One region of the Bacillus sp. 01N42_2 genome, then DNA from elsewhere that is predicted to be linked to it. Evidence: predicted binding sites of a transcription regulator. Region 1 holds the regulator's gene; the other holds the start of a gene.
The links. Region 1 encodes LexA, which represses DNA repair genes until DNA is damaged. Its sites were predicted from a motif close to CGAACATATGTTCG; they were not measured.
Positions count from the first base shown of each region.

Region 1 (3,414 bases):
GCTTTTTGAGCCAATTCGTTAATTCTTGCGATTTTTTCTTTAGAAATCATAATAAGCTCCTTTGATGCGTGTTGATTATATACTACTAAAACATAGTCTTTTTTACAACTGAAGCATGTCAGCTGCCTTCGCTGTCTGCGATATATTCCTGAAAACGCCGGTGAACCGTGGCTTTGGATACATCATAGCCGAATCCTCTTAAGGTGGCTGCGATTTCTGCAAAGGTAAGCTTGTTGGCTCTCAGCCTGATGATTTCCGAAACAGGAACCTCTTTTTTTTCTTTTCCGCTGTTTTCATGTCTGTTTTTCAGATTCCGTTCAGGTTTATAGCCGTTTTTTACGGCTCTTTTCATTCCCCGCCGGATTTTCATATTGTGAATTTTCCTTTGATATTCCTCAACAATACTGACGATTTCGAGTACCATCGTATCAGCTTCGGAAAGCTCCAGCTCACCTTTATGAGCCGTCGTATATATCTTTACGTTCTCCCTGTAAATACAATGCAAAAGCGCGATCTTGGCGTTTCCTCTTCCCAGTCTTGTTTCATCCTGCACCAATATCGCGTCAATATGTGACTTTTTAATTTCATCAAGCATTTCAAATACTCCGTCGCGGTCCATTTCGTAACCGCTGGCTTTCTCTGAAATGACTTTTGCAACTTCCATGCCGTTTGCCGCAGCGATCTCACTGAGCTCCTCTTCCTGTCTTTTTAAAGACGTCTGCTGCTGTTCTTTGTTTGTGCTTACCCGGGCATAAATGAGCGCCTTCATTTCTCTCTTTCCTCTCTAATTGACAATGGCCAGCTGATATACGGCCGGATGCTCCTTTTTAACCGGAAGAATAAGTTCGTCTCCGGGCTTTATATCAGCAGTTTGGAGATGATTATTCTCCGTCACCCACTCAATGAAATCTTCTTTGTTAATATTTTTCTTCTCTGCTACTTGATCCGCAAGTGACCACAGAGTATCTCCGTCCTGAACCTTTATTTTAACATATTGGCTGAGTGCCTGATCATTTCCCGCACATGAAACAAGTAAAATAACGGCACTTAAAATCGCAGTAAACAGTCCGACAAATATGATAGATTCCTTCGCCATTTAAACAACCTCCAGAATGTTTGTTCGCTTTTTATACCTTTCAGTATATACGAACAAATGTTTCTGTCAATCGTTTTTTTCGAACCTATGTTTGTACTGTCAGGAAAATCATGCTATAATCTACTTAAAATCGACGTTTTGAGGTGCGAAATATGACGAAGCTATCAAAAAGGCAGCTTGATATCCTGCGTTTTATTAAAGAAGAGGTAAAAACGAAAGGATATCCGCCTTCTGTAAGAGAGATAGGAGAAGCAGTAGGACTGGCTTCCAGTTCAACCGTGCACGGACATTTGGCGCGGCTGGAGACAAAAGGCCTGATCAGACGGGACCCTACTAAACCGAGAGCGATTGAGGTATTGGATGAAGAAGAAGTCCAAATTCCGAAAAGCCAGGTTGTCAATGTTCCGGTCATCGGAAAAGTGACGGCGGGTATTCCGATTACGGCTGTTGAAAATATCGACGAGTATTTTCCGCTTCCTGACCGGATGGTTCCTCCGGGAGAACACGTATTCATGTTAGAAATCATGGGAGAAAGTATGATTGATGCCGGCATTTTTGACAAAGATTACGTCATTGTCAAACAGCAGAACACGGCCAATAACGGGGAAATCGTGGTGGCTATGACCGAAGATGATGAAGCCACGGTCAAGCGCTTCTATAAAGAAGACAATTATGTGCGGCTGCAGCCGGAAAATCCGACGATGGAACCGATTATCCTGCAAAACGTAAGCATTTTAGGGAAAGTGATCGGCGTATTCAGAGCCGTTCATTAATTCTATTAAACTTTATTTATCGTAAAACCCCTCTGAAAGGGGTTTTTCTTTTGCAAAAAAAGAGCAGATTCGCCCTGGCTTAAGAAACGAACCTGCTAAGGAGGAAAAACTTACATCTTTATTATCTGTCATCTCACTTTTGAAGTCAACAAATAATGTTTCCTAAAGGAAACTTTTTATCCATTTTTCAACTTTTGTATTTGTGCGGGCTGATTTTGATATACATCTACCTTTACCTGGAGCGGGCGGATTACATTGTATTTGTGAAAATTTAGTACATAGCACAATAAGTTTTGATGAGGTGTAAAAAAACCCGCTGCCTTTGCGGGTATCTATTTTCAATCAAAATGATAATATTCCACGCCGTATAACCCTTTAATATGAACAGGTTCACAGACGTTTGAAGAGCTTTCAATCAGAATCCTGTATTTGTGATATGGATCAATTGATTTTTTGTCCTGGGCACTTAGGTTTAACCAGCTGCCGCTGTAACTTTTAGAACTTAATGTATAAAAGTTTCCGTTCAGCGCCATCCGCTGGAGTTTCACGTTTAAATTGCATGAAGAATTGTTCACAATGGTGAACTTGTATCCTAATAGGTAATCATCAGCTGATACAGCCCCCGGATTTTCAATAAAAAACTCTTTTACATCTCCCTCCATTATAAAGCTTGTTTTTGATCCGAATTCAGTGGTAGCCGCTTCTGCTGAGTGTACTCCGCAAAAACATAATAAAAAAACAGCAATACATATCCACCATTTTTTCAATTTTGCATCCCCCTTTTTTACATATTTTAACTTGTGAATATGGTGATGTCTATTTACATTTTATTGAAACGCACACTTTATAACCACTATATACCAGTTTAAAAATTTGCTGATTGCCTACAATGAAGACTAAACGAAATAACGAAGGTGGTTCAAATGAAACATGTAATTGCTTTCGCTTCTAAAACAGCGCTCACACTTGCTTTGCTGTACATTGTTCTCGATCTGATGTACCAAGTAACTTTTTTAAACGTTCTGTTTATTACCTTGATCTTAAGTTTGGTCACTTACTTTTTGGGTGATTGCATGATTCTGCCGCGAACAAGCAATTTTACAGCCGTTGCAGCTGATTTCGGAATTTCATTCATTATATTATGGATATTTCTAATGAACATTGGCGGGTTTAATGTCTCCCCTGCAGCGGCAGCGGTTATTTCTGCATTTTGCCTTTCTGTTTTTGAAGCATTTTTCCACCGGTATCTGCAGCAATTTGTGCTGCCTGAAGATTATCAGGGCGAAACAGGGACAGACAGCACACAATTGAGATATCAAACCGAGGCGTCTGAAGAATTAATGCCGGAAAAAGATTCTGAAGAAAAAACATAAAAAGGAGGCATCCGCCTCCTTTCTTTTTATTTTTGCTTCTGATCGTCCAGCGGCAGCTGCAGCAGTGAGTCTGTGCCTGTCGCTTTCGGTGTTTTTCCGTCCCATTTTTCAATCCATTTATATTTGATCATTTCATCAGACATTGATTTTTTTATGATTTGGTTATAATCAG
Region 1 covers NZ_JBFTRO010000002.1:99,728-103,141, forward strand. Annotated here, with positions in the region: gene AC1DN5_RS04435 (DUF896 domain-containing protein) at 1-50, opposite strand, end outside; gene AC1DN5_RS04440 (YneB family resolvase-like protein) at 119-769, opposite strand; gene yneA (cell division suppressor protein YneA) at 785-1,096, opposite strand; gene lexA (transcriptional repressor LexA) at 1,249-1,869, shown strand; gene AC1DN5_RS04455 (hypothetical protein) at 2,208-2,636, opposite strand; gene AC1DN5_RS04460 (YndM family protein) at 2,793-3,242, shown strand; gene AC1DN5_RS04465 (prohibitin family protein) at 3,269-3,414, opposite strand, start outside.

Region 2 (3,414 bases), 580 kb from region 1:
TGTATCGTATTCCTCTCTTTTTTTGTTGTGATTGTCCTTCCCGCAATTCGTGCATTCAAGCGGTCCTCCATAAACTTGGCGCAATAGCTGAAAGCCTTGATCGTTTCAGCTGAAGAGGTGCGCCGCTGTTCAAAAGCTGTAAAGCATTCGCCGAGCCATTTGATTGCTTCTTGTGCTGACGCACCGAGGGAAACAATACGGGCGATGGCCTGATAATCCCGGGGCGACGGGTATACGCTCCGCCCCTCCTGTGCAGACCTTAATCTGATAAAATGGGCGGCAATTTCGGTAATCGCTTCTTCAGCAGTATGATTTTTTGTTATATCTATTTCTCTCTGGACATTTTTGTCCCGGTGATCTGCCGATATTGTCCGGTCAGTTGCTTCCGGGCGGGGCAATGTCCCTTTTTGCGTGAATCTTTTCGAGTGTTTTACGGAGATGATAAGTCCGTAAGGCGCGCGGACGGTTTTGATATATTCATGCTGTTCCAAGCTCTCGAGCCACCGCCTGACGGTTTTTTCACTGACTGCGAATACATCGGCCATTTCTCTTGCTTTTACTGGCTTATGTCCGAGGACAAGCCCCCACTTGACGCCGTCTTTTACGTGTTCCTTTGTCGTTGAACTGATGAACCATAAAAACAGCCATAAAGCGGAACCTATTTTGTCATAATGTTCAGAATTCAATAATCCGGAATAGATAAAAAACGGGTAGCTTTTACGATTCATAACGGACATCTCCGTTTTTCTTCAAACTTATATAGTGTTCATACTGCAATCGGTTATCAAATCGGAACACCGGAAGTCCGCAAGCGGTAAAAGATATCGACCCGCCTGCTTTTCCTAAACTTCTTTGGTCAGCCGGATTGCTGCTGAAACGGATGATAATCGGATGCATCTCTCACCCTCCTGATCAATTTCTTATCATATTTTGATACATTTAGTATCCCTGTGATGTTGATTATAAACGATACTTTTCGTATCATCAAGACCTTTTTGATACTTTTTTTATCATCGCTTTATTTTGATACATTTTGTATCTATAATGATAAGTAACTTAGGGTGTTGAAAAAAGAGAGGTCGTTCGGATGATAGGCGGAAGATTGAAAAGTCTCAGAGGAAAAAAAACGCAGGAAGAAGTCGCAAATCATATCGGTGTCTCGCGCGCCAGATATTCTCATTATGAAAACGGCCGATCTGAACCCGATTATGAAACGCTGCAAAAGCTTGCGGATTATTTCAAAGTGTCGACGGATTATTTGTTAACCGGAAAAGAACCTTCAGATGAAGACATGTTTGCCGATCCCGACCTGCAGATCGCATATCGGGACATGCAGGACTTTTCACCGGAAAGCAAACAGCAGGCCATTGAATTCATTAATTATTTAAAAGAAAAAGAGAAAAACCGCAGGCCGAAACATAAATAATTCGCTCTTTTCCTTAAAATGCTTAACGTTCAGCCGATATAATATCTGAATGTTTATTTTTGAAAGAAAAGGGAATTGATTCAAAGTCCGATCAGGGCTTTTCTTTCTCGCTTAAAAAAGAACATATGTTCGAAAGGGTGTATTCAATTGGGCGATTTTTTAACACATCTTGAGGAATACGTCAAAAACTTATATTGCCGCATGGGAATGACCGCCCCCCTCCATATTGATATGCAAACGATTGCCAAGGAGCTTGACATTTGGATTCATTTTGAAGATACGCACAGCATGATGCTGAAGCGGGACGGCATGTACAGCATCGTCCTGAACCAAAAAAAGTCACCTGAGGAGCAATGGGAGGATTTTGCACACGAACTGTGCCATGTGCTGAAGCATACCGGGAACCATTTCCACATGAACAAGCTGTTCAGGGAACTGCAGGAATTCCAGGCCAACCATTTTATGTACCACTTCTGTGTACCGACCTTTATGCTGTTAAACATGGAGCTTCCTCAGCGGAGGAACCACGCCGTCATTTTAATCGCAGCCGCTTTCCGGGTGACGGCGTCATTTGCGGAAAAAAGGCTTGAGCTGTTTGAACGGCGTAAAGCAGGTATTCAATTTCAGAAGCGGCTCACTTGTCTGCTATCCGACAAGCGGCCGAATGTGTATTACGAAGGCAGGCAGACACACTTGCATGCCGCTGAAGAAAAATCGCCGTATTTTATTGAAAACTAGCGATTCTCTGCCGGCTGAAAACGCAGCCGGCAGAATGTCATCATTTTGACATCGGAGGAAAAGTTTTTGCATTATGAAGCTGTTCTCACCGTGCTGCCAGCCAAGCACTTCTTGCTCCCCACAGACCCAGTGAACCCTGTTCATTTATCATAAAAACCGAGTTTGACGGCATCTACATACCGAAAAAACAGATCCGTTGGCGTGTATTCTTCTCCCCGGCAGCCAAAATTGCTGAACAGCGCATTTCTCTGTGCCGTGCTTACTTCCAATTGCAGCCCCATTTTCCTTTTTGTCCGATTCACAATATTCCCGGGGTTTACACCTGCCAGCCGATTGTTCATGTCCGTCAGCTCGGCGCTAAAACCCGCTTCACGCAGCAGATCACAAATCAGTCTGGCCTTTTCCAGATCCGCGCCCCCGACGAGTGTATTTGCCGTTTCCCGATCATGGTACCCATGAAAAGCCAATGCATAATGATGAGCGGTCACTTTTTCTAAAGCCAGCGGTTCATCAAAGCGTGTGCTTGTCAAGTGGAGGGAACGGTTGCCGCACTGCTTTGTGCCTTCAAATAAGTAAATTGAACTTTGGTCAGAAAATGCCCGCACCAGTTCACTGACACCGGGCTCAATTCTGCCGCCGTGGGGAGCGAGGACGATATGTTCACTTCCCTCATTTTCTTCATAGATAATTCTGTATTCCGATTCAGCAGCGGAAAGAGCTGCGAAGCTGTCATATCGATCTTTCATGTTTAACATGCTCTCCTTTTTCAGTCAGCACCAGTTTACTCTACTCATCTAGGAATGAAAACCTTTTTATAGTATGATTTGAAAGAATACGTATCAGGGGGGATCTATCATGGGGTTTATCAATGGATTGCTGGGTAATGCGTCGACAATATCGAAGGCTGAAGCAAAAGAAGAACTGGCCCGTATTCTGCTGGAAGGTGAGAATGTCAACGCCGCGTTTAAACTCGTCCGCGATATCATTGTCTTTACGGATAAGCGTCTTATTCTTGTTGATAAACAGGGACTTACGGGTAAGAAAACAGAGATTCAATCCATTCCGTACAAAAGCATTTCCAGATTCAGCGTAGAAACCGCCGGCCGCTTTGACTTAGATTCAGAGCTGAAAATTTGGATTTCCGGCGCGGACATTCCCGCTGTCTCAAAGCAGTTTAAAAAAGATGAAAGCATTTATGATATTCAAAAGGCTCTTGCCGCAGTTTGTATGTAAGAAAAACGGAAGCCCGG
Region 2 covers NZ_JBFTRO010000002.1:680,532-683,945, forward strand. Annotated here, with positions in the region: gene AC1DN5_RS07145 (ATP-binding protein) at 1-1, opposite strand, end outside; gene AC1DN5_RS07150 (hypothetical protein) at 1-728, opposite strand, end outside; gene AC1DN5_RS07155 (hypothetical protein) at 718-897, opposite strand; gene xre (HTH-type transcriptional regulator Xre) at 1,088-1,426, shown strand; gene AC1DN5_RS07165 (ImmA/IrrE family metallo-endopeptidase) at 1,574-2,164, shown strand; gene AC1DN5_RS07170 (poly-gamma-glutamate hydrolase family protein) at 2,305-2,910, opposite strand; gene AC1DN5_RS07175 (PH domain-containing protein) at 3,020-3,397, shown strand.
Region 2: the regulator LexA is predicted to act here: its motif matches at 1,545-1,558, upstream of AC1DN5_RS07165 (ImmA/IrrE family metallo-endopeptidase).